DNA from 3 places in the Paenibacillus sp. NPDC058898 genome. Region 3 is predicted to be linked to each of the others. Evidence: riboswitches for the same ligand, from Rfam matches in the RefSeq annotation. Region 3 holds a riboswitch; each other region holds the start of a gene.
What was found. Region 3 has a riboswitch for cyclic di-AMP ahead of ACOZB4_RS15845 (APC family permease). Riboswitches for the same ligand answer to the same signal wherever they lie in the genome.
Positions count from the first base shown of each region.

Region 1: linked by a shared signal. The riboswitch ahead of ACOZB4_RS32710 (C40 family peptidase) and the one ahead of ACOZB4_RS15845 (APC family permease) in region 3 are both predicted to bind cyclic di-AMP.
Region 2: linked by a shared signal. The riboswitch ahead of ACOZB4_RS25275 (TrkH family potassium uptake protein) and the one ahead of ACOZB4_RS15845 (APC family permease) in region 3 are both predicted to bind cyclic di-AMP.

Region 1 covers NZ_JBMOSM010000025.1:32,120-41,972, forward strand. The annotation lists gene ACOZB4_RS32685 (heavy metal translocating P-type ATPase) at 1-436, shown strand, start outside; gene ACOZB4_RS32690 (copper amine oxidase N-terminal domain-containing protein) at 621-1,790, shown strand; gene ACOZB4_RS32695 (YwhD family protein) at 1,887-2,405, opposite strand; gene ACOZB4_RS32700 (M1 family metallopeptidase) at 2,554-4,545, shown strand; gene ACOZB4_RS32705 (hypothetical protein) at 4,557-5,384, shown strand; cyclic di-AMP (ydaO/yuaA leader) riboswitch at 5,734-5,874, shown strand; gene ACOZB4_RS32710 (C40 family peptidase) at 5,879-6,352, shown strand; gene ACOZB4_RS32715 (C40 family peptidase) at 6,791-7,264, shown strand; gene ACOZB4_RS32720 (GNAT family N-acetyltransferase) at 7,403-7,903, shown strand; gene ACOZB4_RS32725 (c-type cytochrome) at 8,065-8,421, shown strand; gene ACOZB4_RS32730 (4a-hydroxytetrahydrobiopterin dehydratase) at 8,522-8,836, opposite strand; gene ACOZB4_RS32735 (hypothetical protein) at 8,946-9,239, opposite strand; gene motA (flagellar motor stator protein MotA) at 9,431-9,853, shown strand, end outside.
Region 2 covers NZ_JBMOSM010000011.1:141,332-151,184, forward strand. The annotation lists gene sdhA (succinate dehydrogenase flavoprotein subunit) at 1-374, opposite strand, end outside; gene ACOZB4_RS25260 (succinate dehydrogenase cytochrome b558 subunit) at 391-1,059, opposite strand; gene ACOZB4_RS25265 (LysR family transcriptional regulator) at 1,321-2,238, shown strand; gene ACOZB4_RS25270 (potassium channel family protein) at 2,275-2,949, opposite strand; gene ACOZB4_RS25275 (TrkH family potassium uptake protein) at 2,966-4,306, opposite strand; cyclic di-AMP (ydaO/yuaA leader) riboswitch at 4,372-4,516, opposite strand; gene ACOZB4_RS25280 (CPBP family intramembrane glutamic endopeptidase) at 4,808-6,496, shown strand; gene uvrC (excinuclease ABC subunit UvrC) at 6,468-8,474, opposite strand; gene trxA (thioredoxin) at 8,610-8,927, opposite strand; gene ACOZB4_RS25295 (hypothetical protein) at 9,179-9,334, shown strand; gene dnaI (primosomal protein DnaI) at 9,452-9,853, opposite strand, start outside.
Region 3 covers NZ_JBMOSM010000005.1:212,290-222,142, forward strand. The annotation lists gene ACOZB4_RS15835 (ABC transporter permease) at 12-989, opposite strand; gene ACOZB4_RS15840 (molybdopterin-containing oxidoreductase family protein) at 1,310-3,397, opposite strand; cyclic di-AMP (ydaO/yuaA leader) riboswitch at 3,881-4,076, shown strand; gene ACOZB4_RS15845 (APC family permease) at 4,239-6,065, shown strand; gene ACOZB4_RS15850 (formate/nitrite transporter family protein) at 6,211-7,083, opposite strand; gene ACOZB4_RS15855 (MFS transporter) at 7,417-8,664, opposite strand; gene ACOZB4_RS15860 (TetR/AcrR family transcriptional regulator) at 8,770-9,363, opposite strand; gene ACOZB4_RS15865 (DUF4352 domain-containing protein) at 9,610-9,853, opposite strand, start outside.

The DNA of each region.
Region 1 (9,853 bases), on a different contig from region 3:
CGGTGTATCTCGGGTATTCGCAAGCCTCCTGCCGGAACAGAAGGTTGCCAAGATTAAGGAGCTCTCTTCACGCAAAAAAACCGGCATGGTTGGTGATGGTATTAACGATGCCCCTGCATTGGCCGCTGCCGATCTGGGTATCGCGATGGGGAAAGGGACTGACAGTGCCATCGAAACGGCCGACGTCGTATTAATGCAGGATCACCTTGGCAAGCTGCCGGGGGCCATCCAAACCGCAAGACGGGTCAATCAGATTATTAAGTGGAATATCGGGCTCTCCTTGTCGCTGAAGGCCATTGCTTTACTGCTTACGATCCCGGGATGGCTGACCCTGTGGATCGCCATCATTTCGGACATGGGGGCAACCATTATCGTTACCTTGTTGGGTCTCACCATTCTGCTTGGCAAGGATCAGGAGCTGAAATCAGGATATTGATATCACCGGAGCTTCGCCCCTTCAGGGCAGCTCCGTTTTTTTAGTTCGCCCTTTGGCGTGCCAGCTCTAATCCTTCGCCATCGCGTATATCCTTTTTTACATGATTTTGTGATGGGGTGAAACATTTTCCATTATTTAGCCGTTTATATAGACGGGAGTGTGAAAACCAGAAGGAGGAAATGATATGAAATCCGTGCAAATCATCAAATTAGCAGGTACCGCATCCATAGCCATGTCTTTATTGCTTACGTCCTCATCGCTCACAACGATTCCTGCCCATGCGGCAGCAGCCTCCACATCACAGAGCAAGGTAACATGGAGCACGCTGGATGTGAAACATAAACCTTATACGAATAAAGGCGTTGTATTCATTCCATTGAAGGAAGTTTCCGAACAGCTGCAGCTACATTTGACTACCCCGGGAAAAAACGAGCTGTACATTAACAGCCCGACACAGTCTGTTCGCATTACCATCGGACAGTCGCGCGCAGTCAATGCCAAAGGGACCGCTCTGAAGCTCGAGGCCGCTCCGGTTGTGAAGAAAGGCGTGACTTATGTTCCAGCCAGTCTGATTACCAAGGCCTTCGGCATCCCTCTGAAGTATGACAGCAAATCCGGACTTAGAACGACCTTTGATGCTTGGTCAAAATACGCCTATGCTTCCAAGGCCAATATGCTGTTCTGGGTAAATCGCGAGAATGGGATGCTGTCCATGGGTAAAGTTGGATCCATGCCAGCCCAAGTTGGCATGATCCCCGTTGAGGAGATCGATCAAGTCAGCTTAAGCGCACATCGTATCAACAGCAATACCTATGTCGTCGACTTGTCCAATTATTACGGCGAACCTCATATTCATGAGGGAAGATATCGGGTGCTCATTCAGGACAACAAAATCCTGAAGCTATCCAAAACCAATCATTCCAATTTTGCCGGAATAAACTACAAACCGGACCAACTCAGTTACAAAGGCAATATTGCCATGATGAACGGCAGTACGCTTGCGCTGGTTCATCCGATGGGTAAAACGGTCAAATCTTATGACCTGGCCGCGCTCACGGGAGTAAAGGATAGTTTTATCGTAGAAGCAATCGAACAGGACTTCCTGCTCGTCCGACCCTACACGAAGGCGACCCTATATATCGTTCATCCGACAGGCAAGACAGCGAAGCTTATCTATCCTGAACTTCTAGATGAGGAAACCATCAAGGTCATTGAGGAAATGCCGCCGAACGAGGTAGGCTTCATTGGTGACGGTTTAACGTATATCGGATATGCCGGTGGCAAGCTGACGTTCCAATACAATAATCCGTTTCTCGGTCAAAAAGAAAAACGGACCTACACCCTTCCATTCTAACCATATGCAATGACAAAAAGACCGGCGGGATTCGTTCACGAATTTGGGCCGGTCTTTCCACTTTAGCATCTAGAATAATCACTTTTATTTATGGTATCATGCCTCGGTTCGAAGGGCTTCCTTGAATTCCTCTGGTGATGCATTCCACCATTCCTCGTTACGTGAAATCAGCAGCTCACGCAGTGCTTTCTTCTCGACGTCGCCAAGGCCATCCAGAATGATCTTGCGCTTCATCGCCGCATCCATTTTATTCACATGATCGGCGAGGATCTTCCAACCACGACGGGCCTCCTGGTCGATCCACATTTCACAGGCGGTCATGCCTGCATAATGCTGTCCTTCGGCGGTACGGTCTACAGCCACCCACACGATCCATACCTGGCGTCCATTCGGCACTTCATCCCGGTTCATGCTGAAACGGATACCCTTCTCCACCTTACTCTTCGCATGCATGGCTCCAATATCCACTCGGGCCTCGCCATTGTCGATAATGACAGGCGACAGACTGTTCAGATCGATGGAGCCTGATCCAAACCCTTTATGCTTACTCTTACTATTAATAATATTCAAAGCAATCGGTTTCTTCGCACCCTGCTTCTGTTCTTCATTCTCCACTGCTGCCGACCTCCTATATCAGAGCCGATTCTTACGTATCAGCTGCTAAATTGATAACCTTTGTCCCAATAATTTTATTTTAACTAATAATCCCCCAAAAGCAAACATATACATGCACTAGATGCTTGTCAACGGGAGGTTGTTCGATATGGTCCCACCACGTGCTAAAGTCTTTCTATCATCCCTGCTTGCCATAGGTTTGCTTGCAGGATCGATGCCGATATTTCTGAATCCAGGGTCCTCAGCGTCTGCTCTTGCCCCAAATGCGGGCAAGCCCTCCGTCTCTGTTGTGGAGAAGGCCCCTCTCTCACCGCCTAAGGTGCAGCCTAATATTCCTGCTCCGGCCTTAAGCGACCGACTAGTGGAATATCATATGGATGTTCGGTACGAGCCTGAGGAGAACAAGTTTAAGGGCAAACAGACGCTCACTTGGACTCATCCAGGCAAAAAAAGCGTAAACGAGCTGTACTTTCATCTGTACCCCAATGCATTTGCTTCCAATGATACGACTTTTATGAAGGAATCGGGTGGCCGGCTTCGTTCCGATCCCATGCCAGACGACGGATTCGGCTCCATGACGATTACCAGCGTGAAAACAACCGAAGGTCTGGCCCTGACCCATCGCCTTCAATTTGTCCAACCTGACGACGGTAACATCAAGGATCACAGCCTTGTCAAGCTCCGATTGCCTAAACCCATCAAGAGCGGCGAGAGTGTCACCATTCACTTGGAGTTTGAGGTCGAGCTCCCCAAAATATTTGCTCGCATGGGTACCACCGAGAATTTTATTATGGCGGGGCAATGGTTTCCTAAAATTTCGGTCTATGAACCGGCTGGTCTTCGCGGAAGAACAGAGGAAGGCTGGAATCTTCATCAATACCATGGCAACTCCGAATTCTATTCTAACTTCGGCATTTATAGCGTTCGCATCAGAGTACCCGAAAATTACATTGTTGCTGCGACTGGATTCCCTACCAAGCCTGCCCAAAAAATTAACGGGGAAAAAATTTATCAGTTCTATGCGGATGATGTGCATGATTTTGCCTGGTCGGCATCGCCGAACTTTGTCACGGCAGAAGAAGCATTCTCCGCACCAGGCGTACCGGGCGTCCGCATCAAGCTGTATCTCGATCCAGCCCATAAAGACTTAAAGGAGCGTTACTTTGATGCTGCCAAGTCGGCACTCGCTTCGTTTGGAAAATGGTACGGAACCTATCCGTATTCCACGTTGTCCATCGTCGTTCCGCCGGAATCGGGCAACGGTGCAGGCGGCATGGAATACCCGACGCTGGTCACGGCCTTCGGGGCCAAAAACGATTCGCCGGGATATGAGCTGGAGCGGACCGTCATTCATGAAATTGCCCATCAATATTTTTACGGAATGATCGCAAGTAACGAATTTGAGGAAGCGTGGCTGGACGAGGCCTTTGCAACCTATGCAGAAGAACGAGTGATGGAAAAAGAATACGGGATTACCTCCAATACGGCGGCTCAGGGAGCATCCATCACTTCCCCTGCACCGCTGAAGATGGAATCCTGGAAATACAGCTCGCACGAAAACTACGCACTGAATGTTTACACGAGGGGCAAGCTGGTGCTGCAAGGCATCGAACGACAGGTCGGTCCGCGGATGATGGAGAAGATTCTTCATACGTACGCCCAGAAATACCGCTTTAAGCACCCGACCACGTCCGACTTCCAGAAAGTTGTAGAGCAAGTAAGCAAAACGTCCTGGCAGCCGTATTTTGACCAATATGTATATGGAAGCCAGATGGCGGACGTTGCCATCGACGTGATCAAAACCAAAAATAAAGGCACGGCGGAACATCCTCGGTATGAATCTACGGTCAAGATAACGAGCAAGGCCGGGGATATAACCGATGTGCCAATCGTGTTCGCCTTTGAGGACGGCAAAACGGTGGAGCGAACCTGGAGCGGCAAGGACCGAAAAGTTACTTACACCCTGGAGTACAGCACTCCGCTCGCCTGGGCCATGGTTGATCCGAAATATTCCATCGTCCTAGAGAATAAACACATCAATAACTATATGAAGGCAGGAATGGATCCGAAGGTGGTTACACGCTGGAATCTCAGTATTACCAAGCTTGTGGAGACGCTGTTCGGCAGCCTGTCATGGTGAGGGGGGAGCACATGAAAAGTTACGCAGGCCAAGGGTGGATCAGTGTTAAAGACCAGCTATACGTCTCGATTCTGCTCTTCTTATACCGTTTGCTGTGGGGATACTGCCTGTACCGACTCGTAAAATCGGCAGTCGTTCCCCTTCTTATGCGATATCCGGATTCTGCCCCTAACGAGCTCAGCCGTCTTTTATTCTTCTACGAGGGCGAGATGAGCCTATCCCTGAGCAGCACGGTCCATACCTACGCATGGCTTCTGGCCGGTTTGCTCTTGATCAGGATGATCTTCACCCCGCTCATTCGGGCCGGCATCTTCTACAACCTTCACCAGGAAGCTAAGGGCGAGCGCGGTTTATTCTTCTTCATTGGCATGCGGAAACTGTGGAAACCCGTAACGCTATTCTATCTGATAGAGCTCATTCTCACCTTTGCGCCCGGTTACTGGATTCTGCCCAAAATCCTTCCGATTCTGCTGAATGGGATTCAAGAGCCTGTTCTGCTGCTTCATGCACTGCCCTATGCAGCTGGGTGGTTCTTGTACGCCTATCTGATCCGCCTGTTATTGCTCTATATGCAATTCGGGCGCACTGGGGGGTTCGGTATGATCAGCTCTATTCTGGCACTCTTCCGTCGCTTGGGCACGGCAGTGCTGTTGTCCATCACCATCGGCGGATCAGCCTGTGTCATTCTGTTGCTCCTGAGCTCGGCTTCGCTCTTCTGGGCCGGGTTGATCGGCTTAATTATACAGCAGGCCTCTTATTTCCTGAATGGACTATTCCAAATTTGGGTAATTTCCACCCAATATCATTTGTGGGGAGATTCCTCCTCACAGCATTCCTAATCGTTACAATTCGTTACCCTGAAATGGTGAATCATGCTCGCGAATAAGCTGTAATCCGAAGTGACACGTTTTTATCTCGAGCTTGGTTTTACAAAGAATAAGCATTCATTTATCCTCTATATTACAAATTTCTGAGCGCCAAATTACAAAAAAACCTGTTTCCCCAAGATGGGGACAGGTTTTTTTGTTTAAAAATGATCTTTCCTCGTTTGCCAAATTGTTAATACTCTGCTAAAATAACGAATATGTTAGTAACAACTTTGTCATCTTTACTGTAACTTTTTTGTTGGAACGATGTAAATTCGTTAACAATGTTGGAACGTCAGACGTCAATGAATGGGTTCATCAACATTTTAAGGAGCCGAATTCCCATAACGATATGGGAAGCGGGGGATCCGTTTTGGGTGAATTGATCTCGCAAGAGAGGGATCATAGGGGACCTTTCAACCGAACCCTTAAGCTAACCTCGCAGGCAATGGAAGGAGCTTTTTGTTTTGAAAAAGAAGTTAACGGCTGTTTCTCTCGGCCTCGCACTCGCACTCACATTAGGGACCGGAAGCGCTTTCGCCGATTCCAAATTAAATACAGCAATCAAACCAGCCATTGGTGTCTCTTATAAAACGGGTGGAACCACAACGAATGGTTTTGACTGCTCCGGATTCACGAGCTATGTTTACAAGAAGCTTGGCCTTAGCCTGCCGCGAACGTCTGCAGCTCAATACAAAGTAGGAACGGCAGTATCCAAGAGCAACCTGAAAGCTGGCGATCTCGTGTTCTTCAACACATCCGGTAGAGGTATCTCTCATGTGGGTATTTATGTTGGGAGCGGCAAATTTGCTCATTCCTCATCTTCGCGTGGTGTCATGATCAGTCCGCTAAGCCAGAGCTATTACGCCAACCGATATGTAGGCGCTAAGAGAATTATGAGTCAGAATACGTACAAATCTGTAGCTGTGAACTACAATTAATGTTGGAACTTTATTGATTTACTCTTATTAAGAAGCCCTGGGTTTATGAGATTGTGCCGATCTCATCCAGCGGCTTTTTTCTTTTGTTGATTGTGTGTATACCTTTATAACGTTTAAGACAACGAAAAAGTTTCCACTTTTCAAAAAAAAATGAATGAAGATATTGAAATGACTTCGTTTGGTTATTCCATCCCCAATACCCTCTTATTCTTTATATACCCTTCTCTCTCTTCATTAAACACCGTTTTGGAAAAATATTGATTTTATCTGACGCTTCGACAGCTAATGCGATTGAAAAATAGCAAAATCCATCAAGAAATAATTGCCAATCCCGCTTGCTGTCTGATAGAATGGACGCAGTAACAACTTTGTCATTAATGTAAGTGCTTTAATACATAGATTGCTATGCCTCGCGGCAGCGAAAAGGAGCTTTCCATGCTGAAGAAAACATTATCAACAGCAGCCCTTAGTATCACACTGCTACTCACTTTGGGCGTTGGCAGCGTGTTTGCTGATAGTGCGCTGGATCAGGAAATCGATAAGGTGCTAGGTACACGATACAGCTACGGCGGTACGACCACGAGCGGATTTGACTGTTCCGGCTTCACCATGTATGTATATGCCAAACTCGGTTTGAAGCTCCCGCATCAATCCGGCTCTCAATTCGACATGGGGACAAGCGTGTCCCGTAAGGATCTACGCGCTGGCGATTTGGTGTTCTTCAACACATCGGGCCAGGGCATCTCCCACGTCGGCATTTATGTCGGCGATGACAAATTTGCCCATGCCTCGACCAACCGCGGCGTGGTTATCAACCGCCTTGCAGAGGAGTACTATGATCAGCGATACGTGGGTGCAAAGCGTATCATGAGCGATGATACGTATGAAGAGTCGGCTGGTGAATCATCCTAAGCTTTAGAGGCTAATCATCCCTATACACACTGCTTGCCCGTTAAAGGAGCCCTTACCTCTCTTTGACGGGCTTTTTGATGCGACTTGGATGTTCGGAAAAGGGTTATCATTCATATATACGATAGGAGGACTTCACCAATGGATGCAACACCGATTTCATTTCACACCGTAGTCATGCGTGAAGAGCACGCAAAGGAAATATGCGCCTGGACCTATCCTCCTCCCTATAATATCTATGGCTTTCTTCCCTGGGAGCAGATGAAAGGGCTTGAGGTCGAGTTTGGCGATCCCGACATTCGCCAGAGGCAGTACATCTCAATTCTGGATGAACGGGAGGCCCTGTGGGGATTTGCCCAGCTGTTTCCGATGCACAAGGTGACACGAATCGGACTTGGCATGCGGCCTGATTGGTGCGGGCGCGGAATGGGTAAACGGTTTATGGAGGCGATTGTTCGGGAAGCCAGGCGGAGGCGGCCTGTCGACGAAATCGACCTTGAGGTGTTGACCTGGAATGAGCGAGCGATCCGCACGTATCAAAAGGCAGGCTTTCATATCACAGATACGTATGAGCGACTTACGCCAACGGGAAATGCCCTTTTCCACTGTATGGTGTATGAGCCGCCGGCTAATGAGGAATAGTAATCTTTGTCTATATGAAAAAGCACAATTTTGTGTACTTTTTATGAAGCCACGCCGGATAGTTGCTTTTTTTGTCACAACTGGCTATGCTGTCTATGAATGTTGGTTTATAATGGAGACAAGTGCAAGAGTGCAGTATACATAGAAGGGACGATATGACGATGCAAAAATGGATCATGAGCGGATTGTTCTTCGTCGCATGTGCGTTGGCTATCGCGCTGATGTTTACGCTCCCAGGTAAGGAACAGGTGGCTCAGGAAGAGAAGCCGACCATGCCGGAAGTGACTCTCGATGCTGCCGCAGCGGAAGCCACAATGAAAGCAAGCTGTATTAGCTGTCACGGCGACCAACTTCAAGGCGGCGCTGGGCCGGCTTTGAATCAAGTAGGCGGACACATGGATGCGGACGCAATCTTCAACGTTGTAACCAAAGGTCGTAAGGGAATGCCTTCCTTTAAAGATCAACTTAAGCCTGAAGAAATCGCAAACATCGCGCTATACCTTGCTGAGAAAAAATAAATCAGCTTATACTCAAAACACGCTTGCACCTGGAGCTCTTCCCGGCGCAAGCGTGTTTTTACATATTCGGGACCTCTGAGGGGACTAACCGTCCCCCCTCCTATTGTGCCGCCTTGCCATCCTTCGAACGACTCTTCTCATAGGCTTCGTTAAACTGCTGCGCTTCCTTAATATCCACAGCCGTAATGCCACCGTCGTCCCAAGAGGTGAGACGAAGTGTAACGACTTTATAATCTATGGTGATGTAGGGGTGATGTCCGAAAGCTTCTGAAATAGCTGCCACTTCATCAACAAAAGCGATTCCCTTCATGAAGGAGGAGAAGGTATACTTCCGTACAATCCATCTCCCTTGTTCAAATTCCCAACCCTCAAGCTTTTCCAGATGAGCCTCTACTTCTTGCTGCGTATAAAGCATCTTTTATCTTCCTCCCCGAAAAAAACCTATCTTAAAGCCGACTTACACGTAATATGGTCTTTCTGTCATCTATTCTATTCTGCCCTGTATCTGTTGATAACTGGAGTGATTACACAAGAGCCACAAAGGCCAACTCTTCTTCACCAATCAAAATATGTATTCGATGGTTCGTTTGATCATGCATGACCACGCCGCTGCCAACATTAATCACCGGCTCTGTGCCTAGCGCATAGAACAAATCCTCAGCCAGCGCTTCATGAACCTCATTTCTCTCGGCTTCACCCAGATTGCCCCAATCCTCAGCTTCCATTTCAAAGAAGACATAGCTGTCGGTAATTCGTCCGACTGCCTCGGTCAGTTCTGCCAGAATTTCGCCGTAATCTCTTCCGTGTTTAACGCCCATCTCCATCACTCCTTTCCTTGCCGTACTTAGCTTCGTTTCCCTTCCTTCCATTATACCGGAAATTACAACTAAAAAAAAAAGCCCGACCTGACGATAAATAGGATAACGCCCCACAAAAGGGGTCCGGTTCTCCATGAGAACCGTTCTGACGAATGGATTCGTTATTTTATTTCTCACGGATGAGGTGTGGTATGGAAATTTCAACAATTATAGGCTTAATAATCGGTATCGTCGCGGTACTGGTGGGCATGGTTCTGAAAGGTGCCTCCCTTCTCGCTTTGTATAATCCGGCAGCCTATCTAATCATTCTTGGCGGTACGGCAGCAACTTTATTCATCGGGTTTCCGCTAGTCGAGCTGAAAAAGATTCCGAAGCTGGTCAAGATGACCTTTGTGAAACAGAATCTGATGGACAAAACGGAAATGATCAAGCTGTTTATGGAATGGGCTTCGATCACACGCCGTGAAGGTCTGCTGGCTCTTGAAACCAAAGTCGATGAGATCGATGACACCTTCCTGCGTAACGGGATGCGCATGATCATCGATGGCAACGATCAGGAATTCGTACGTGATGTATTAATGGAAGATATTAATGCCACTGAAGAGCGCCATCGT
Region 2 (9,853 bases), on a different contig from region 3:
AATGCCGTCCGGTGACGCTTCGTTCCGCCGAAACGGCGGAAATCGAGCAGACCTTCCGGCGTACGGTTAAACATAACGCCCATGCGGTCCATCAAGTGGATAATGCCCGGAGCCGCTTCACACATCGCTTTGACCGGAGGCTGATTCGCAAGGAAGTCGCCGCCGTATACCGTATCGTCAAAGTGCTCCCAAGGAGAGTCACCCTCACCTTTCGTATTCACGGCTCCATTGATGCCGCCTTGCGCGCACACGGAGTGAGAGCGTTTAACAGGTACAAGTGAGAATAGATGAACGTGAGCTCCTGCTTCTGCCGCTTTGATGGTTGCCATCAGCCCGGCGAGGCCGCCACCCACTACAATAATATTAGATGCCATTTTTCGTTCACTCCCCTTAACTTAAGACTGTCTTAACTACATCGATCATTGCTGTCGCCGCCTCGAATTCGGAACTGCGGAATGCTGTCATAGCCAGAACGAACAACACGCTCATCAATACGAACAAGCCCATGCAGATGTATGTGGATACCTTCTGCGCGCGCGGACCGACGGTGATGCCCCAGCTAACGAGGAACGCCCACAGGCCGTTTGTGAAGTGGAAGACTGCCGACACAACGCCGATGACGTACAGAGTAAACAGAATCGGATTGTTCATGATGCCATGCATGGTCGCGCCCAAATCGTCATGCGTGATTTTGCCGATCATGATTTGGAAACGCGTATCGTACATATGCCAGATAACAAAAACGAACGTAATAACACCGGTGATCCGTTGGACGGTGAAACGGATGTTCCGTTCATAGTTGAAATTGCCCACGTTGTTATTTGCCTGGTAAGCAATGTATAACCCGTAGACACCGTGATATAGCAGTGGCAGCCAGATCAGGAACAGCTCGAGGAAAAATATCAGCGGCATGCTGTTCAAAAAATGGACCGCGCTTGCAAAGCCTTCCTTTCCACCCTCGAAAGCCTTATAGTTGGAAATCATATGGCTGAGCAAAAATGCTCCAAGCGGTATGACACCGAGCAAAGAATGCAGCTTTCTGGAATAATACCCTTTCATCAGTCGACGTTCCCCTTTCCAATGTGCAGCGTTTTCATTTTCAATCTTTCCTATTTCCAGAACAATTACACTTACCCTGTCCTAAAACCGTTGCAACGACAAAAAGCTGCCTATTTCGGCAATCGTGTGAACAACTTGTGTCATGTTTCATGTTACTCCTTTTTTTCTTATAATGGAATTGCAATATAATTATTAATCGTTATAATCTATACGCATAAGCAATGTTTTGCACATATGTCTATTTTATATAGGAGGAATTCCATGTTTGAAGAACTGGACATGTTCGCCGTCGTTGTAGAGCAATCCAGCATAAACCAAGCCTCCAAGCTGCTTAACTTGTCACAGCCAGCCCTGTCCAGGAAAATAGCCAAGCTGGAGGACCAGCTCGGGCTGCAGCTGTTCAACCGCCGCGGCAAACGGCTGGAGCTTACCTCCATCGGACAGATTGTGTACACCTTTGCCCTGGAGCAGCGCCAACAGCAGATCAAATTCATGCAGACGTTGGCCCATTACCGGGAGGGGGATCAGATCTCGATCAACCTGGGGGCCAGCCTAACCACACTGCAGACCACCTTGCCCCCGCTCGTTAACGCATTCATGGAGCGTCATCCCGCGGCCGAAATCAAGCTGATCACCGGCAAGACCCATGAGATCGTTTCTTATGTAAGAGATAAACGGGTCGATGTCGGCATTGTCGCCTCCTCCATCAACCAGCCCGGCTTAAACTGTATTCCGCTGTTTGATGACCATCTGGAGCTTGTCATCCCGTCTTCACACCCGCTGGCGGAGATCGAGGATGTCGGCATCGAGCAGCTTCAAGGCTTGCCGATGATCATTTTCTCAACCGGCACTTGGTACCGCAAGTTGACGGATGACCTGTTCCACCGCTGGGGCATTATGCCGGATATTCGGATGGAGATCGATTCCTTCGAAGCGATCGTCAGGCTCATCCCGACCTGCAAGGCAGCCGCGCTTCTGCCCAAATCCTATCTGAGACCGCAGCTGTTGTCCGATAACGGGCTTGTCGACATTCATATTCCGGCACTCATTGAAACCCGGCGAACAACTTCGCTGATCTACGGCCAAGCCTCGGAGCTGAGCAAGGCAGCCAGCCGCTGGATTGACGAAACGGAAATCCTGTTCCGTAAGCTGGAGGAGGATAAAACGAAGAAAACCTGACGGTATATAGGGTCGTCAGGTTTTTTTCTTCTTTATTTATTTTTCGAGCATATTCACGACCTCAGACTCAAAGAGATCCACATTATCATTGGAGCCGATAACGACCATAATGTCGCCAGAGTTCACCACATCCATGGCTGTTGGCGCTACGATGATGCCGGATTGTTTATTCAGGGCCACCACGCTGACACCGTAGCGAACCCTCGTATTGAGCTCGCTAAGCGTTTTTCCGTCCATGCAGTCCGTGACCGTCATCTCCACAATCAGATAGTCCTTGGATAATTCGATATAGTCGAGCAGGTTGGGCGTGACAAGCTGGTGAGCTACCCGGATCCCCATATCCCTTTCCGGAAAGATCACCCGGTCCACGCCCAGCTTCTCCAGCGCCCGGCCGTGCAGCACCGAAATCGCCTTAGCAACGACCATGGCGACACCAAGCTCTTTTAACAAGATGGCGGATAAGATGCTCATCTGAATATCGTTCCCGATCGCCACAATCCCGCAGTCGAAGTTGCGGATACCGAGCGATTTAAGCACCTCTTCGTCCGTAGCATCCGCCACCACCGTGTGCGTCAGCAGCTCGCTCATATCCTCGACAACCTCTTCACTGCGGTCGATGCCGAGCACCTCATATCCCTGTTCCATCAGTTCAAGCGCCAGGCTGGCGCCAAATCGTCCCAAACCGATGATTGCAAATTGCTTTGGTTTCATGTCTCTCCTGTACTCCTTATCCAATAATCATTTTGCCTTCCGGATGACGATATAATTCTTTACCCTTTTTTGGCCCCAGTGCATAAGCAAGCGTCAAAGGCCCCAATCGCCCTGCAAACATCGTAATACTGATCAAAATCTTCCCGAATCCCGTCAGTTCAGGCGTTAAACCCATGGAGAGACCCACCGTACCGAAGGCGGATGTCGTTTCGAATAGGATCTCCAGGAAGCTCCCTTCCTCTGTCGTTGACAGAATCATCGATACGATTAGAACGAGCAGCAGTGCCAGTAATGCAATGGTCAGTGCCTTCAGCACCCGCTCCTGGGCCAGGCGATAACGGAACATGACGATGTCTTCACGCCCGCGCATCATGGCGATAACCGCCCCCACCATAATGGTGAAGGTTGTTGTTTTGATACCGCCACCGGTTGACCCTGGGGATGCTCCGATAAACATCAGAATCACGATAAAAAATTGCGTGGCCTGTCGAAGCCCCGTAATATCTATAGTATTCGCGCCAGCTGTACGCGGCGTTACGGACTGGAATAACGCACCGAAGAATTTTCCGCCCCAATTCAGAGAGCCGAGCGTCCTCGGATTGGTGAATTCAAATATAAGAATGACGATAAATCCAACCAGCAGCAAGGTAGCCGTCATGGTGAGCACCACTTTGGAGTGCAAGGAAAGTCTCCGCTGTTTTCGGAAATCAATCAGATCGGATAATACGATAAAACCAATCCCACCTGAGACAATCAAAAACATCACGACTATGTTGACTACAGGATCGTAGACATACCCAGTCAAACTCCGAAAATCACCAAACAAATCAAAACCGGCGTTGTTAAACATCGTGACTGCATGAAAAACGCCATAATAAATCGCCTGGCCGATCGGCATATCAAACGCCCAGCGGATCGATAGAATGATGGCACCACAGGCCTCGATGATGAGGGAGTACAACAAAACTCTGCGAATCAGCCTTACGATTCCTTCCATCGAGGACTGATTCATCGCTTCTTGCAGAATGAGACGATCCTTGAGCGATATGCGTCTTTTCAGAGCCAAGGCAAATAAAGTAGCCATCGTCATGAATCCGAGCCCGCCGATCTGAATCAGCAGCATAATCACGACTTGGCCGAAGGAACTGAATGTCGTTCCTGTATCCACCACAACCAGACCCGTTACACATGTTGCCGATGTCGAAGTGAACAAGGCATCGATAAATTCAAGCGGTTCACCTGTACTTGTGGAAATCGGCAGCATTAACAGCGCCGTCCCGATGAAGATAATAGCCGCAAAACCAAGCACGAGAATCTGCGGCGGAGACAACCTGAGCCAGTTAAATTTAGAGTTCAATCGGTCACCTTCTTAAAAAAAATCAAGAAAAAAAGACACTGGAAAACGCAGTGCCCTTTACGGTCTGGTTCCTGTGCTGCAGCCTACGAGGTTAGCTGACGGATTCGGGCATTTCCACAGGTCGCCCTATTCATTATTCTAGGAATAATGAAATTCACCCCAATTACATGGTTCCCCCATTTTCAGTACGAAATTCGGCTGGAATATTCGGTTCCTTGAAGCATGATGTGATTATAACGCAATCTGGTACGTAACCCAATGCCGTTTTTCACCCAAAAAATCTTTAAAAGAGCGCGAATTGGGCATATTCAAGAATACAAGCATGGGGTTCTCTAACGTTTTCGAAACCTTTCATTCATTTTCATCGATTTGTTTCATTATTCCGGATATTGGGATAAGCTGCTTATGACTTTCATAACTATGTTATATTGACTCTATGCGTACTTAATCAGGCATATCGAATACCAGTGGGAGTATCAACTTTCCTAGAGGAGGAATTTCATGAATCGTGCAAGAGAGCCCTTGAAGCTGAAGCCCAATCTGAAACAGCTCATCGCGCCTGCCGCAGTCGGCCTGATTCTGTTCCTATTATTTCAGGTGTTTCCGTCGACGAATCCGGATTCTACCGAGATGGCATCTCCGAATATCATATCCAAGGAGCAGGCTCGGCAAGCGGCTTCAAGCTTTGCTCAGGAGCATTTGCAGTTTAAGGCTGCAAAAACGGATGACACATTGGTTACATATCAATCCAAATCGGAACTTTACGGATATCTGGCGAAGGAAAAGAAACTTTCGGAATACAACAAAACCTATGAAGCCAAATATCCCTATGACGTATACCGCGTTCGCTTCAGCGAGCCGGGAGGGGATGCCCTCAATGTGGACGTGCACATGCAAAATTCAGGCATCGTCGGCTTCTCGTACGATTACGCCCGCTCCAGCTATGACCGGATTGAGCTGAACAAGGGCGATGTACAAAGGCAGATGCTGCTTGTCGTCGAGGATGGCATGTCATTAGCCGAGAAGCAAACGCTCGCGGAACCTTGGCTCCAGCGAGCGGGCTATGACCTGTCGCGCCTTGAGCTGGTTACACGGGAAGGGGAACCCCGGCTCCGATATGTGGACCCGGAATCCAAGATTGGCGATTCCCGATTGGAGCACCGTTTCACCTTCGAACATGGGAAATTACGCTCCTATGATCCATCCTTCTCAGTCCCGTCCGCCCATTCCGCCTATGTCAACAAGCAGACTCAGGATGCAACGCTGCTGACACTCGCAGGGTATGGCCTGTTCACCCTCATCCTTGGCATTCTTGCCATTGTGTACAGCGTAAAGACCAGAGCCTATACGTCGTTTAAGCGCGGCCTGTTCCTAGCGGTGCTGCTGTTTATCATTCAGATGCTAAATACGTATAATCTGATTCCCGTTTTCAAATCCGAGGGGATGTCGCAAACCGGTATAGTCGGGATGATGATTTTCTATGCGGTCTATTCGCTCATATTCTCCGCCCTGCTCTATTTCTCCCTTGTCGGGGGCAACGGACTATGGCAAAAAGAAGACGGGCTCAATCCATGGCCGCGCGCCAAAGAACCCGGATACGGTCATTATGTACTGGACAGCATGAAGCTGGGATATATGTGGGCTTTCATCTTGCTTGGGGTCCAATCCATTATCTTTATCGTTCTGGGCCTAACCTTAAATACATGGTCCACCACGGATGCCACACAGTCGCCTTATAACATGCTCTATCCTTGGCTGTTTCCGCTGATGGCCTGGCTGGCCGGCATATCCGAAGAGGCCGTCTATCGACTGTTCGGTATCAAAATGGTGAAAAAGATCGTCCGCAATACTTTCGTTGCCAGTTTGATTACCTCGCTCATCTGGGCGCTCGGGCATACGCTTTATCCGATATACCCTGTAATTTCCCGGCCCATTGAACTGGTTATCATCGGCTTGCTGTTCAGCTACATCTTTTTGAAATATGGGTATTTGGCGGCCATGTTCTCCCATGTCATCTTTAATAGCATCTTGATGGGTATTAGCCTGATCTTGCTCAAGGACACCACCAACTTGCTGATTGGTGTTTTCTACATGGTGCTTCCTGCGCTTGTTGCGTATGCGATTTACCGTTTCAATCCAACAAAAAAAGAGAAGCCGTATGTCACGACTCCTCCTCACGAAGTGCCTTAAGAATTTCCGTTGCTAATTTCTCACCGATTGAAAGGGGCTTGAAGTCTTCGACTGAAGCCTCTTTTATTTTTTTGACCGAGCCAAAATGCTTCAACAGCAGCTTCCGGCGCTTCTCACCAATGCCCGGGATGGAATCCAGCTTGGAGGATACCATCGATTTGCCGCGCTGTTCGCGGTGGAAGGAAATCGCAAACCGGTGAACCTCATCTTGAATACGCTGCAGCAAATAGAACTCCTGGCTGTCCCGGGGCAGCGTAACCGGCTCCGGCGGGTCTCCGACCATGAGCTGCGCTGTTTTATGCTTGGCATCCTTTACAAGCCCGCAGACCGGGATAAACAACCCCAACTCATTCTCCAACACATCGCTGGCGGCGGAAATCTGTCCCTTCCCTCCATCGACCACAATCAGATCAGGAAGTGGCAAATTCTCTTTCAAGACGCGCTCATACCGCCGCCGGATCACTTCACGCATCGTATCATAATCGTCCGGTCCCAGCACGGTACGGATCTTGTATTTCCGATATTCCTTCTTGTCCGGTTTCCCATTGGTGAATACAACCATGGCCGATACCGGGTTGGTCCCCTGGATGTTCGAGTTATCAAATGCCTCGATCCGGTTCAGCGATTGGAGGCCGATCACTTCGCCCAGATTCGCTGCTGCGACCGAGGTGCGTTCTTCATCACGCTCAATCAAGCGGAATTTCTCGTCTAAGGACACCTTTGCATTATCCGACGCCATGCCCACCATCTGTTTCTTCAAACCACGCTGCGGCACATGCACCTTCACGCCGAGCCATTCCTGCAGGGCGGCAGCTCCTCCGGCTGCATCCACGATGCCAGCGGCTTCGGCCTGCTTCTCCTGGGCCTGGGCAAGGGCTGCCTGCTGCTCATCAGATGTTCCTGCGGAAAGCGTACTCACCGAATCCACGGCTTCCTCTGGGCCTAACACACCTTCATCCACAGCCGTTCCAGCAACCGACTCTGGATCAGCCTCGCCTCCTATTAACAGAGGCTCAGGTAGCAGAATTTCTTGCGGCAATGCAGGATTATCACTGTAATACTGGGCAATAAAAGACATAAAGTCACTGTGCGCATCGCCGTAGAACGGAAAAACGGACTTGTTGCGCTGTACCATTTTCCCTTGGCGCATGTACAGAATCTGTACGCACATCCAGCCTTTATCCACAGCATAACCGAATACGTCGCGGTCCCGCGTATCCGTCGTCGTAATCTTCTGCTTCTCCATTAGCGTATCGATATGGATGATCTGATCCCGCAGTTCTTTGGCACGCTCGAAATACAAATCCTCTGCGGCCTCCTGCATCTTGCGCTGCAGTTCCTTTTTGATCTCTTCATGCCCACCGCTCAGGAATGACGTAATCTCCCCGGTAATCTGTTCATATGCGGAATTTGGAATTTCCTTTACACATGGAGCCAAGCATTGTCCCATATGATAATACAAGCACACTTCTTTCGGCATGACGCCGCATTTGCGCAAAGGATACATCCGGTCCAGCAGCTTTTTGGTCTGCTGTGCCGCATACGCATTCGGGTATGGGCCAAAGTATTTGGCTTTATCTTTAAGCACCCTTCTGGTCACTTCCAGACGGGGATGCTCTTCATTCGTTATTTTAAGATATGGATAGGTTTTATCATCCTTCAGCAGCACGTTGAATCTCGGCTGATGGGTTTTGATCAGGTTACACTCCAGAATCAAGGCTTCCATGTTGCTGCCGGTCACAATATATTCGAAATCGCGGATTTCCGAAACAAGCATCTGGGTCTTCCCGTTATGGCTTCCGGTAAAATAAGAGCGTACCCGATTCTTCAGCACTTTCGCCTTGCCCACATAAATAATCGTGCCTTCATGATTCTTCATCAGGTAACAGCCGGGCTGGTCCGGCAGCAATGCCAGCTTGTGGCGGATATTCTCCAGCGCCCTCTCCTGCTCCTGAAGCTGTTTGGAAAAATCGTCCATGCTATCCCTCCTCTCCAAGGAGATTATATAGTATTAACCATAAATATCAAACACTATGAATAACCACACAAAGCGCCTCCGGGTTTCACCGAAGGCGCTTTATGAAAGCAGATTGCAGTCTATGACCAATCCTGCTTATTGATGTTTTGCAATGATGCCCTTCAAGGCTTCTTTGGAGTTCAGACCTACCACTTTATCGACAGGCTGGCCGTCTTTAAAGAAAATCATAGTCGGAATGCTCATCACGCCGAAACGTGCTGCGGATTCCGGATTCTCATCCACGTTCACCTTAGCAATTTTCACAGCATCACCAAGATCTGTGGAGAGCTCTTCCAAAATCGGGGCAAGCATTTTACAAGGACCGCACCATGGCGCCCAGAAATCAACTACAACCGTTCCTTGACCTTCCACTTCACTTACGAAGGATTGATCGGTAACGTTTACGATAGCCATTATATTCTCCTCCTCACGGATAATTTTACATATAGTACGACCATAATTGTTGAATGGGTCGACGAATTTAGTATACCACAACCGGTCGGAAAAAGTGAAATATACTCACCTAAAGAAAGAGGATTTCACGGGTTTTTTATGCAATCTTTACAAATGATTTGCGCATTGGGTATACTACTAGTAACAAGTCGGGTGACTGTCAAGTTTTTCGTGTTGGCACGGCATGTTCACCTTTTGAGGAGGCAAGCACCATGGATGTAAACGTACGCGTTAACGATCCACGGGAGCACATCAATGAAGAACCACGCAATGACTTTGGCGATTTGATGATGGGCTTCGTGGGAATGTTTGGTTTCATGACCATCATCTTTTTCGGATTCGTCATTATCAAGTTCTTGGTTGGCTAATTAGATGACTCCTTGTGCACAATAAAAAGTCTGATCCTGCCGCGTTCCACACGCTAACGGGATCAGACTTTTTACAATTAAGGGAAAAGCTTGTCCATAGGAAGTTTGCTTGCAATACTAGAATTTCCCTCTCTGATTCTCACCAAATAAATGAACGACATCGACAAAAGGCGCAATTCGGTTCATCAATCGCTGTCCTTTGTGTGCCTCCTCCCCATCCTTGCTCGTGAAGCTCAGATGCTGTTCAAGCCCGTCGAGCGGGTAGTTCGACGTATAGAAGGTCGGCAGCCGGTTCATCCGGAAATTCAGAATGGAACCGAGGACATGATCCCGAACCCACGGATTCAAATTCTCCGCTCCGATATCGTCAAAGATCAGCAGATCGCAATGCTTCATCGTCTCCACCATGTCCTTCAGCTTCTGTCCGTCCTGCATCATGGTCTTCAGATCTTCCACGAAATCAGGCATATACACGATAACGCCCGAATGGCCCGCTTTCGCGAGCTCATGCATCAGGTA
Region 3 (9,853 bases):
GCTACTGATTATTACCATAGACTGTTACCGGATCTTCGGGCCGCATAGTTAGCGATCGTAAGCAGGATGACAGCGATGACCGATTTGAAGAGTCCGATGGCAATCCCGTAAGAATAGCGATTTCCTCCTAGGCCGACGCGATAAACATAGGTATCTACAACGTCGGCTACCGGCCTTAATACAGGGTTAGAGGCCAACAGCAAGATATCCTCGAATCCTGCATCGAGCAGTCTACCGATTGCAAGTATCATAAAGATGATAACGACTGGCATAATCGAAGGAACCGTAATTAGATAGATCTGCTTTGTCTTGCTAGCCCCGTCGATGTCTGCAGCTTCATACAGAGCCGGATCAATACTGGCTATGGCGGCGAGATATACAATCGAGTTAAAACCAATCTCTTTCCATACGTTAGCCGAAATCAGAATTGTCCAGAAATATTGTTTTAGAGAAAGGAAGTTGATCGGTTCATCAATGGCCCCCACACTCTGCAGCAGCATATTAACACTACCATTCTCTGTGGAGAGCATTGCAATTACAAATCCCGCGACAATAACCCAGGACAAGAAGTGAGGCAAGTAGGTAATAGTCTGGATAAATCTTTTGAAAAACATATGTCGAACTTCATTCAACATCAGTGCGAGAATAATCGGTGCCGGAAAACCAATAAAGAATTTAAGTAAACTGATTACAATCGTATTCCGAATAATCCTCTCAAACTCTGGGGCATTAAAAAAAGCCTCAAAATGTTTAAAGCCCACCCATGGATTTTCAAAAATCCGTGAACCAGTAAAAATGCTGTAATCCATAAATCCGGTGATTACACCGTACATCGGCAGGTAGGCAAAAATGAAAATCAGAATAACTCCTGGAATAACCATCAGCTGAACATCCCATTGCTTCATTAAGCGCCTAAATAAGCTATTATTATGGACCTTTGGCTGCCGGGAAATGGGTGATGGTTGCTGTTCTGTAGTAGCTTGCGGCATATTTATCCTCCTGTTACAAATTGATGTAAATACATGCCGGTTCTCTGAAATCTGCGACTTCGAAACCGCTTGCAATTGACTTAGTACCATTCTACCCATGGAAATATATTGAAGCTATATAATAAAAGCCCGATTTTTTATACTTCTACCTGAATGTTTCATCCGTTCCAGCCAATTAAAATAACCGTCTATCGACGTACTTTCTCAGTAAACAGACCTTATTTGGCAGAGGTATTTCTTGCGCGACAAGGATGCTAACCCTTGAAAAAAAGACTGCCTTCAGGTCATATAGACCTTCAAGACAGTCTTTGTATTCATCTTTAAGCACCGATTATTGTAGTCCTGACCTCTACCACCGTTGAGAAGAAGGTAGCTCCTTCGCCCATATCCGACAACCTGTCGGGTGTAAGGGCATTGGCGCGCTGCTTCCTGCCTTCGCCTTCCCACCACAAGCCTTGGCTGACTACGGTGCCCGGCAGCATTTTATCCGTCACCTTGGCTCGGACTTCGTAGGTTCCACGGTCGTTGTACACCGTAACCATGTCTCCGTCCACTATACCGCGTTCCTCTGCATCCGCCGGATGAATCTGCAGGGCAGGCTCCTTCTCCAACTTCTGATGCTTCTCCACATTCGCAAAGGTCGAATTCAGGAAGTTGTGGTTCGGCGGCGAAATGAACATAAGCGGGTATCTGTTCCCGCGGCCGCGCCTTACACCGTCATATCCTTCCTTCAAGGGCACGTAAGTCGGAAGAGGCGGAAGACCTGCTTCCTCCAACTTCGCGGAGTAAAGCTCGATCCGGCCCGAAGGCGTCGGCAAACGATCCAGATATGTTTCAAGCGGCGTCATGTCAAGCTTCACATAGCGGTGTTCCTTTAGCTTGTCCAGCGTGACGCCGTTCAGATAAGGGTTGTCCGGGAAGTCGAGCGCTCTTGCCATCATCTCCTCTTCGGTCTCATGGAAGGCCGGGTCGGTGAACCCCATGGCCCGGCCCAGCAAGGAGAACAGCTCCACGTTGCTCTTGCTCTCCCCGAGCGCCGGAATGACCGGCTCCTGCAGCTGGATATACTGATGCCAGTAGGATGCGAACAGGTCCGTATTCTCAAATGAGGAGGTTGCCGGAAGCACGATGTCCGCATACTTGGCTGTATCCGTCATGAACAAATCGTGTACGACGGTAAACAGATCCTCCCTTGCAAACCCTTCGCGCACCCGCCCGCTGTCAGGAGCGACAACCAGCGGGTTGCTGCAATAGACAAAGACCGACTTAATCGGCTGTTCGGTCATGGCAAGCACCTCGCCGATCCGGTTCATGTTAATGGTCCTGGCATCCGGATTCGGCCGGAGATCCGGACGCTCCAGTGCATCGCTGTCCATGCTGTTGTAGCCACCATTCGACTTGGCAGCCCCTCCGCCCCGCTTCAGCCATTGTCCGGTCAAGGCCGGAAGCGCCGCAATGCTGCGCACCGTCAAGCCGCCATTGTCGTGATGCTGAAGACCGTTACCAATATGAATATAAGAAGTACCGGCCCGGCCATACAGCTCGGCCAGCTTCTCGATATCCTCTACCGGAATGCCGGTAATGGAGGATACATGCTCCGGCGTATAGTCTTTGACATGCTCACGCAAGGCTTCATGCCCGAGCGTATACTGCCGGAGGAATTCCTCATTCACCATGCCATCTCGGAACATGATGTGCATGAGGCCGACCGCCAGTGCCGCATCCGTGCCCGGAAACAGCGGAATGAACCAATCCGACCATTGCCCGGTCTGGTTCTTATGAACATCAATCACAATGACCTTGGCACCGGCCTTGCGTGCTTTCTCTGCCAGCACTACTTGGTGCATATTGGTGCTGACGATATTACCGCCCCAGACAATGATGACATCGGCATGAACGGTTTCCTCCGGGACGGTGCCTCCATTAAACCCCATTACGGATTTCCAGCCCGCAGTGCCTGCGGAATTACAGATCGACTGCTTCAGGCGGCTGGCGCCCAGCCTGTTGAAGAATCTCCGATCCATACCGTCCACGCTCAATATCCCCATATTGCCGTAAAAGCTGTATGGTAGAATGCTCTCGGAGCCATATTCCTTGATCAGCTTCTTGTAGCGCCCGGTAATCTCCTGAATCGCTTCATCCCAGCTGATCCGCTCGAAAGCCCCCTCACCCTTGGGCCCTACCCTCCGCAGCGGATAAAGCACGCGCTCGGGATGATACACCCGATGTGCCATATTGCGGACTTTATTACAGATGGCTCCCTGCGTCATCGGATGATCCGGATTGCCGGTAACCTTCACGATTTTTCCATTCTCTTTATGCAGCAGCAGACCGCAAGTATCGGGACAATCCAACGGACATACCGCCGGAAACACACCATTCTCCTGATGAATCATCGCTTGAGTCATTTCGTCCATTCCCCCTTGTACACGCTGAATCATATCCCCTTATCTTAAAAGAAAATCAGGGCTCCAGTAAAGTCTTACATTTTTTTCTGAGCGGGTGTTTCACTCTACTTCCTTCCGGGTATATTCCTATCAAGAGCAACGAAGAGGAACCCAGACCCTTTCTCTTCCTTGCCAAATCATGGACCACTCCCAAAAAATTCGCCATGCCCATGTCTCCTCCCCCGAGACCGGCATGGCGAATTTGTTTGTATCCAGCGTCTATCGCATCATATCTGGGCTACTTGCCACTTACGCATCATAGAAAGTCATGCTTTCTGTAGCAAACATGCAAAAAACAAAGCCTCTCAAAGCTACATATTTATGTAAGCGCTTATCTGTCATTTTTTATATATAATTCTGCTTTATTCTTCGTTGGAGGGTGTTTTACAAAAGATTTGAGCAGGCGTAATATACTATTCAGCTTCGAAATCATTCTTCATATTCACATGACATTCGCTTAATTTCCAATTGGGAAAGCGGGGGAACCACACGTATGGATGGATACCTATAGGATCTGTCAACCATACTATGGGGTGAATCCTGATGCAGCGCGTACTTACGCCGCGACTATTATCAGGTAGGGCGACTCTCACCGCCCGAATCCGACAGCTAACCTCGTCAGCGTTGATGGAGAGGGTTGTGAACTTGTGATCAAACACAGGGTTCTAACCTGTGTTTTTTGTTTGCCAAAAATCAATATTGGAATGGAGATAGCCCATATGTCCAGCACATGAGGCACACCGATTGAACTCACTTCAAGCAGCTCCCATCATGTACCTATTCTTAATCGGCGGTGAAAAACATGTTCTCTTCTATCAAACGATTCCTCATCGGAAGACCCCTTAAATCAGCGGAATTGGGCGAGCAAAAGCTGAACAAAACCAAAGCGCTGGCCATCCTTTCATCCGACGCCTTGTCGTCCGTGGCCTATGGACCTGAACAAATTCTGATCGTCTTGATGACCGTTGGCGCGGCTGCCTATTGGTATTCCATACCGATTGCCGTCGGGGTCCTCATCTTATTGCTGGCACTTATCCTATCATATAGACAAATTATTTTCTCATATCCGCATGGCGGCGGAGCCTACGTGGTTTCCAAACAGAATTTAGGCATGTATCCAGGATTGGTCGCTGGCGGCTCCCTGCTGGTCGACTACATCCTGACGGTTGCGGTCAGCGTATCGGCGGGGACGGACGCGATCACGTCGGCTTTTCCGGAACTGCATGCCTACAATCTGCCCATCTCCATCGTGTTCGTTCTATGTTTGACCGTACTCAATTTAAGAGGGGTTACGGAGTCGGCCACCATATTGGCTTATCCGGTTTACTTGTTTGTACTGGCGCTGTTTATCCTGATTGGCGTCGGAATATTCAACATAGCTACAGGCCATGCATCACCAGAGCTTCATACGCCGATCGGCACGCCTGTCGCCGGTCTCAGCTTGTTCCTGCTCCTGCGGGCATTTGCCTCGGGCAGCTCTGCCCTGACCGGCGTTGAAGCCATTTCTAACGCCATCCCGAATTTCAAGGATCCCGCTCCGAATAATGCGGCCAAAACCTTGGTCGCGATGGGATCCTTGCTGGCAATGTTATTTTCGGGCATCGTATTCCTGGCCTATTACTATGGGGTTAGCCCCAGCGAGCAAGTCACTGTCGTTTCCCAGATTGCCGAGCATACCTTTGGACGAAACGTTTTTTATTACTTTATCCAAGGAACAACGGCTCTCATTCTGATCCTGGCCGCCAACACGGGATATTCCGCCTTCCCGCTGCTTGCCGTTAATCTGGCGAAGGATAAATTTATTCCCCGAATGTTCACCGTCCGGGGGGACCGTCTGGGATATTCAAACGGGATTATCATGCTTGGGTTCTTCTCCATTCTGTTGCTGCTGACTTTCGAAGGCAAAACCGAGCATCTGATTCCTCTGTATGCCGTCGGCGTGTTTATCCCTTTTACCCTCTCCCAAACAGGGATGATGGTGAAGTGGATTCGCGAAAAGCCTGAAGGATGGATCGTCAAGCTGATCATTAATACCACCGGCGCATGCATTAGCTTTATCGTGACGATGATCTTCTTTTTCACGAAATTCGCCCAAGTGTGGACCGTCTTGATTTTCCTGCCGCTGATCATTTGGATCTTCACACGAATCCACAAACATTATGAGGCCGTAGCAGACCAGCTGCGAATTACGACCTGTGAGCCGGTTAAGCCGATTGAGGGAAATGTTATTATTCTGCCTGTGGCGGGAATCACGCATGTGGTGGAGAACTCGCTGAATTATGCCAAATCACTGGGAGCAGGACAAATTATCGCGGTGTACGTGCCGTTCGAGCGGGAGGACGAGGCGGCCTTCCAGGAAAAATGGAAGAAGTGGCAGCCGGACATCCGGCTGGTGACGCTGCACTCGCCTTATCGGAGCATCATTCAGCCGCTGACCAAATTCATCGATACCGTGCAGCGGAAGGCCAGCGAATCCCACTACCAGGTTACCGTTGTCATACCGCAGTTCATCCCCAAGAAGGGCTGGCATAACTTCCTGCACAATCAGTCCAGCTTGCTCATTCGCGCACATTTACTTTATCGGAGAGATGTGATTATCACCACAGTACCTTACCATTTAAAAAAATAGCGGGCTTGTTCCGCTGCGACTTATACAAGGAATCCACTCCGCCAACAACGTTAAAAAAGCTGCGATCATCCGATCCCTATTCTTAAGGGAGCGGTCAATCGCAGCTTTTTCCCCTCCGCCTAGACGCTTACCAGGCTTCGGGATATTAAGAAACATTCTGCGCAGAATGAACCTGTTGAGCAGTGCCGGTAGTTGGCGCAGACGGCAGTGCGGCGTCTTGTTCGCCGCGAAGCATGACCTCAACCTTATCATCCTTCTTCAAATATACGGTCCCGTAGGCAGCTCCCACAAACAACGCGCCTCCGACGAAATTGCCAAGCCATACCGGAATGAAGTTCATCAGATACTCGCCCCAGCTGTAATATCCTTCAAATATCGCTGCCGGAATGAGGAACATATTGGCCACCACGTGCTGAAAGCCAATGGCTACAAACGCCATCGTCGGAAACCAGATCCCGAGAATTTTGCCACTCATCTGATCCGATCCGTAGGACAGCCACACGGCGAGCGCCACGAGCCAGTTGCACCCAATGCCCGACAAGAAGGCCTGCAGGAAGCTGTCGTCGATCTTATGACCTGCCATGTCCACCAGCTTCTCCAGATAAACGCCGCTGCCTGTCAGACCCGTCACATGACCAAAGAAATAAGCGACGAACAACGCCCCTGCCATATTGCTTACCGTGACAAGAGCTAAATTTCGTACCATTTCTTTCGTGGAAATCCGCTTCTTGAATCTGGCCAGGGACACGGCCATCATGTTGCCTGTCAGAAGCTCTCCGCCCGCTAGCAATACAAGAATCAGTCCGACAGGGAATATCGCCGCGCCTATAAAACCGGCAATGCCTCCCCAAGCCTCCGATGCTCCGGCAATTACGCGAATATCCAGCAAAAAGCCGAGCGCAATAAAAGCACCCGCCAAAAATCCTAATATCATCACGTTCATGGCGGAGTTATGTGCTTTTTTCACCCCGTTCTCCAAGGTGATCTCCGCAATGCGATCAGGTTTGTAATAGGCCATGGCCGCTCCCCCATTTCTCCCGCATTCCGTCCTGAAATCTCTCGGATGCAGCGTCTGATGTTTCTGTTACAGTTACCCATATTGTACCGCAGCCTCCATAGCAAGAACGTGAATTATATCACGATCGTGTGCGACAGAGGGGACAAGACAGCCTCTGTCCTGGCTGCTCTTGATTTGCCCTGACTCATTCGCTCGATCCGAGCTGAGCGGTACATGTAAAATAGCGGTGTCGGAGAGGATCCGACACCGCTTGGTTGATGCAATTACCAACCATCATGTTCTAACCCGGCAAGCCTATGCCTTTATACCACCATCATGTTCGAAACCAGCAGCCTATGCCTCGGCGGCAGTCTCTACCCTAACAGGTGTTTCCTTTTCCTGAACCGGAACGTTCGAGATCGGAAGCTTCATGCTAATGAAGGACGACAGCAGGAAGAGCGCACCTGCCGTGAAATACACGACCACAATGGAGGTCGCCGACATATACCATCCCGTAAACCCCGAGCCGATAAGCAGCATGCCGGTAAAAATCGGCGTCATCACGCCATTAAGCCGACCAATGAATTTCTCTTCCACCTGCTGCATCATCACGGCCATCAATACCGTCTGCGCCATCGCCATCAGCACCCCGGTTACGAAGCGCATCGTGCCTGTCAGGATCGGCCATTGGGACAGCACCTCGACAAAGGTCGAGAATCCAAGAAAGGCAAGCCCGGCGAACAGCAAGTAGTTGCCTTTTACTCTCCCCGCAATCACCGCGGCCAGCACGCCGCCAATCAACATGCCAAGACCCTCTAGCGCGGTGAACCACTGAACGCTGGACATTGCCAGCTGTAGACGCTCCGTGATGACAAAAATATCGAGCGGCTGAACAAGTCCGCTGCCGAGCGCCAATAAAACGTAGACCACCAACAGCACCTTCAGCAGCCGACTGGAACCGATGTAAGTGAAGCCTGCCTTCAAGTCCTTCATAAAAGAACCGGTCGATTCTGAATTTTTAGATGGTTCATCCACACTGGAAGGGAGAAACGCCAGCACGATCCCCGAAGCGCCGAATAGAACCAACAAGCTGATTAAAGAAGCCTGCAATCCAAAAGCTTGATAGATCGTCGTGCCGACCATCGGTCCCAAAATGATGAACAGCGACATCGAGGTCTGGGACAAAGCCGTGGCCGCGGGCACATGCTCATCCGGTAAGCAGCGCTTGATGATCTTCATGGACGAAGGCTGCGAGAATTGGGATACAACGGCCGAGACCAGGGTCACCGCAAACACGGCCTGCCAATATCCCGCATACACAACAAACAGGATAAGCAGTATGGATAAAAAGCTTAAAATGTCTCCCCAGATCATCGTTCGCTTGGGACGCCAACGGTCAGCCAGCACGCCGCCAATCATAGAGATCACAAAGATGGGCGCGTATTCAATCACGGTAAGCAGCGATACGGCGACCGGGTCATGGTTGCTCTTCTCCATAATAAAGAACAACAGCGCCATGTTGCGGATCCAGATCCCGATATTTTGCATAAAATCCGAAACCATCAGCAGCACAAACGCGTGGTTGCCAAACAAATGCCTCATATTCCATCCCCCAGTAAAACCGACTATTCGGTTTAATAATATGTGCGAAAACGCCCACCCTGCGTTCAAACCGACAGAAGCGTTTCCGATAAATCTTCCAATACATTACGAACCTTGACTCGATAACACACCGTTTAAAAAGTAAGTTACTCCCTTATGGTACAGCAGTCTCAATTCCTTCTGAGAACGTTCATAGTACGAAATCGACATTCCATCCAGAAGTGCGCCAAAAATGACGGATATCTCCTCGACATCTTCTGCCGGTATCCGTCCCTCATCCGCTCCCTCCGCCAAAATCTCGCGGTAGAGCGTACGCGGTCCTTGCAGAATCGCCAGCATCTCACCCACAATCGTCTTATTCTCCGGCTGATTGATATAGAACTCCTCCGCGATCTTGGTAAGCGGATTCTGGAAGTCATCGACCATATGATCGGCAATGCCGTACAGCTTCTCCTCGAAGCTGGCGTAACGGACTTTTTTATCGTTCCACGCCTCCATCCATTCCTGATTCTGCTTAGCCAGCAGCTTGACGAACAAATCTTCCTTGCTCTCAAAGTGATAGTAGATACTTCCCTTACTGGCACCCGTATACTTGACCAGTTCATCCATGGATGTTGCCGCATACCCGCGCTGGATGAACAGCTCCTTCGCTTTATCCAGAATCATGTCCCGCTTTCGCTGCGCTTTTTCTGAAGACATCGGTGTAAGCACTCCTTGCTTGGAAATAATAGTCCGCAATCAGTAAGCAGAAATCTGTTTCCTATAATCAAAATGAATTTAAAATCAATAAACGCCATTCCAAATAAAAAACCGACTGTACGGTTTAATCATACTGAAAACATTCCCCCATGTAAAGCGACGGCTTGACAATGACATAGAAAAAAGGACATTGCCTAAGCAAAATCCTCTCATCACTCGTACATCCCGAAACAAATATAATATTTTTTATTCCACTGCCCAAATGGCTCTTCCTTCTTTCATCGGATCGCCATAACTCAGCTGCAGCCCCGTAACCCCCTGTTTCACTTCGTACGGAATTTCTCCTGTCAGTTCACCGCCTGGGGCAATGGTGCCGTCCAGCATCTTCACATCATCCGTAATGGGAACCGTATAGTTAAGATCGCTCGAATCCGTCAGGGAAAAAGATAACGCGGAAGAGATGACCAGCGGCGCCTGGCCATTGTTCTTC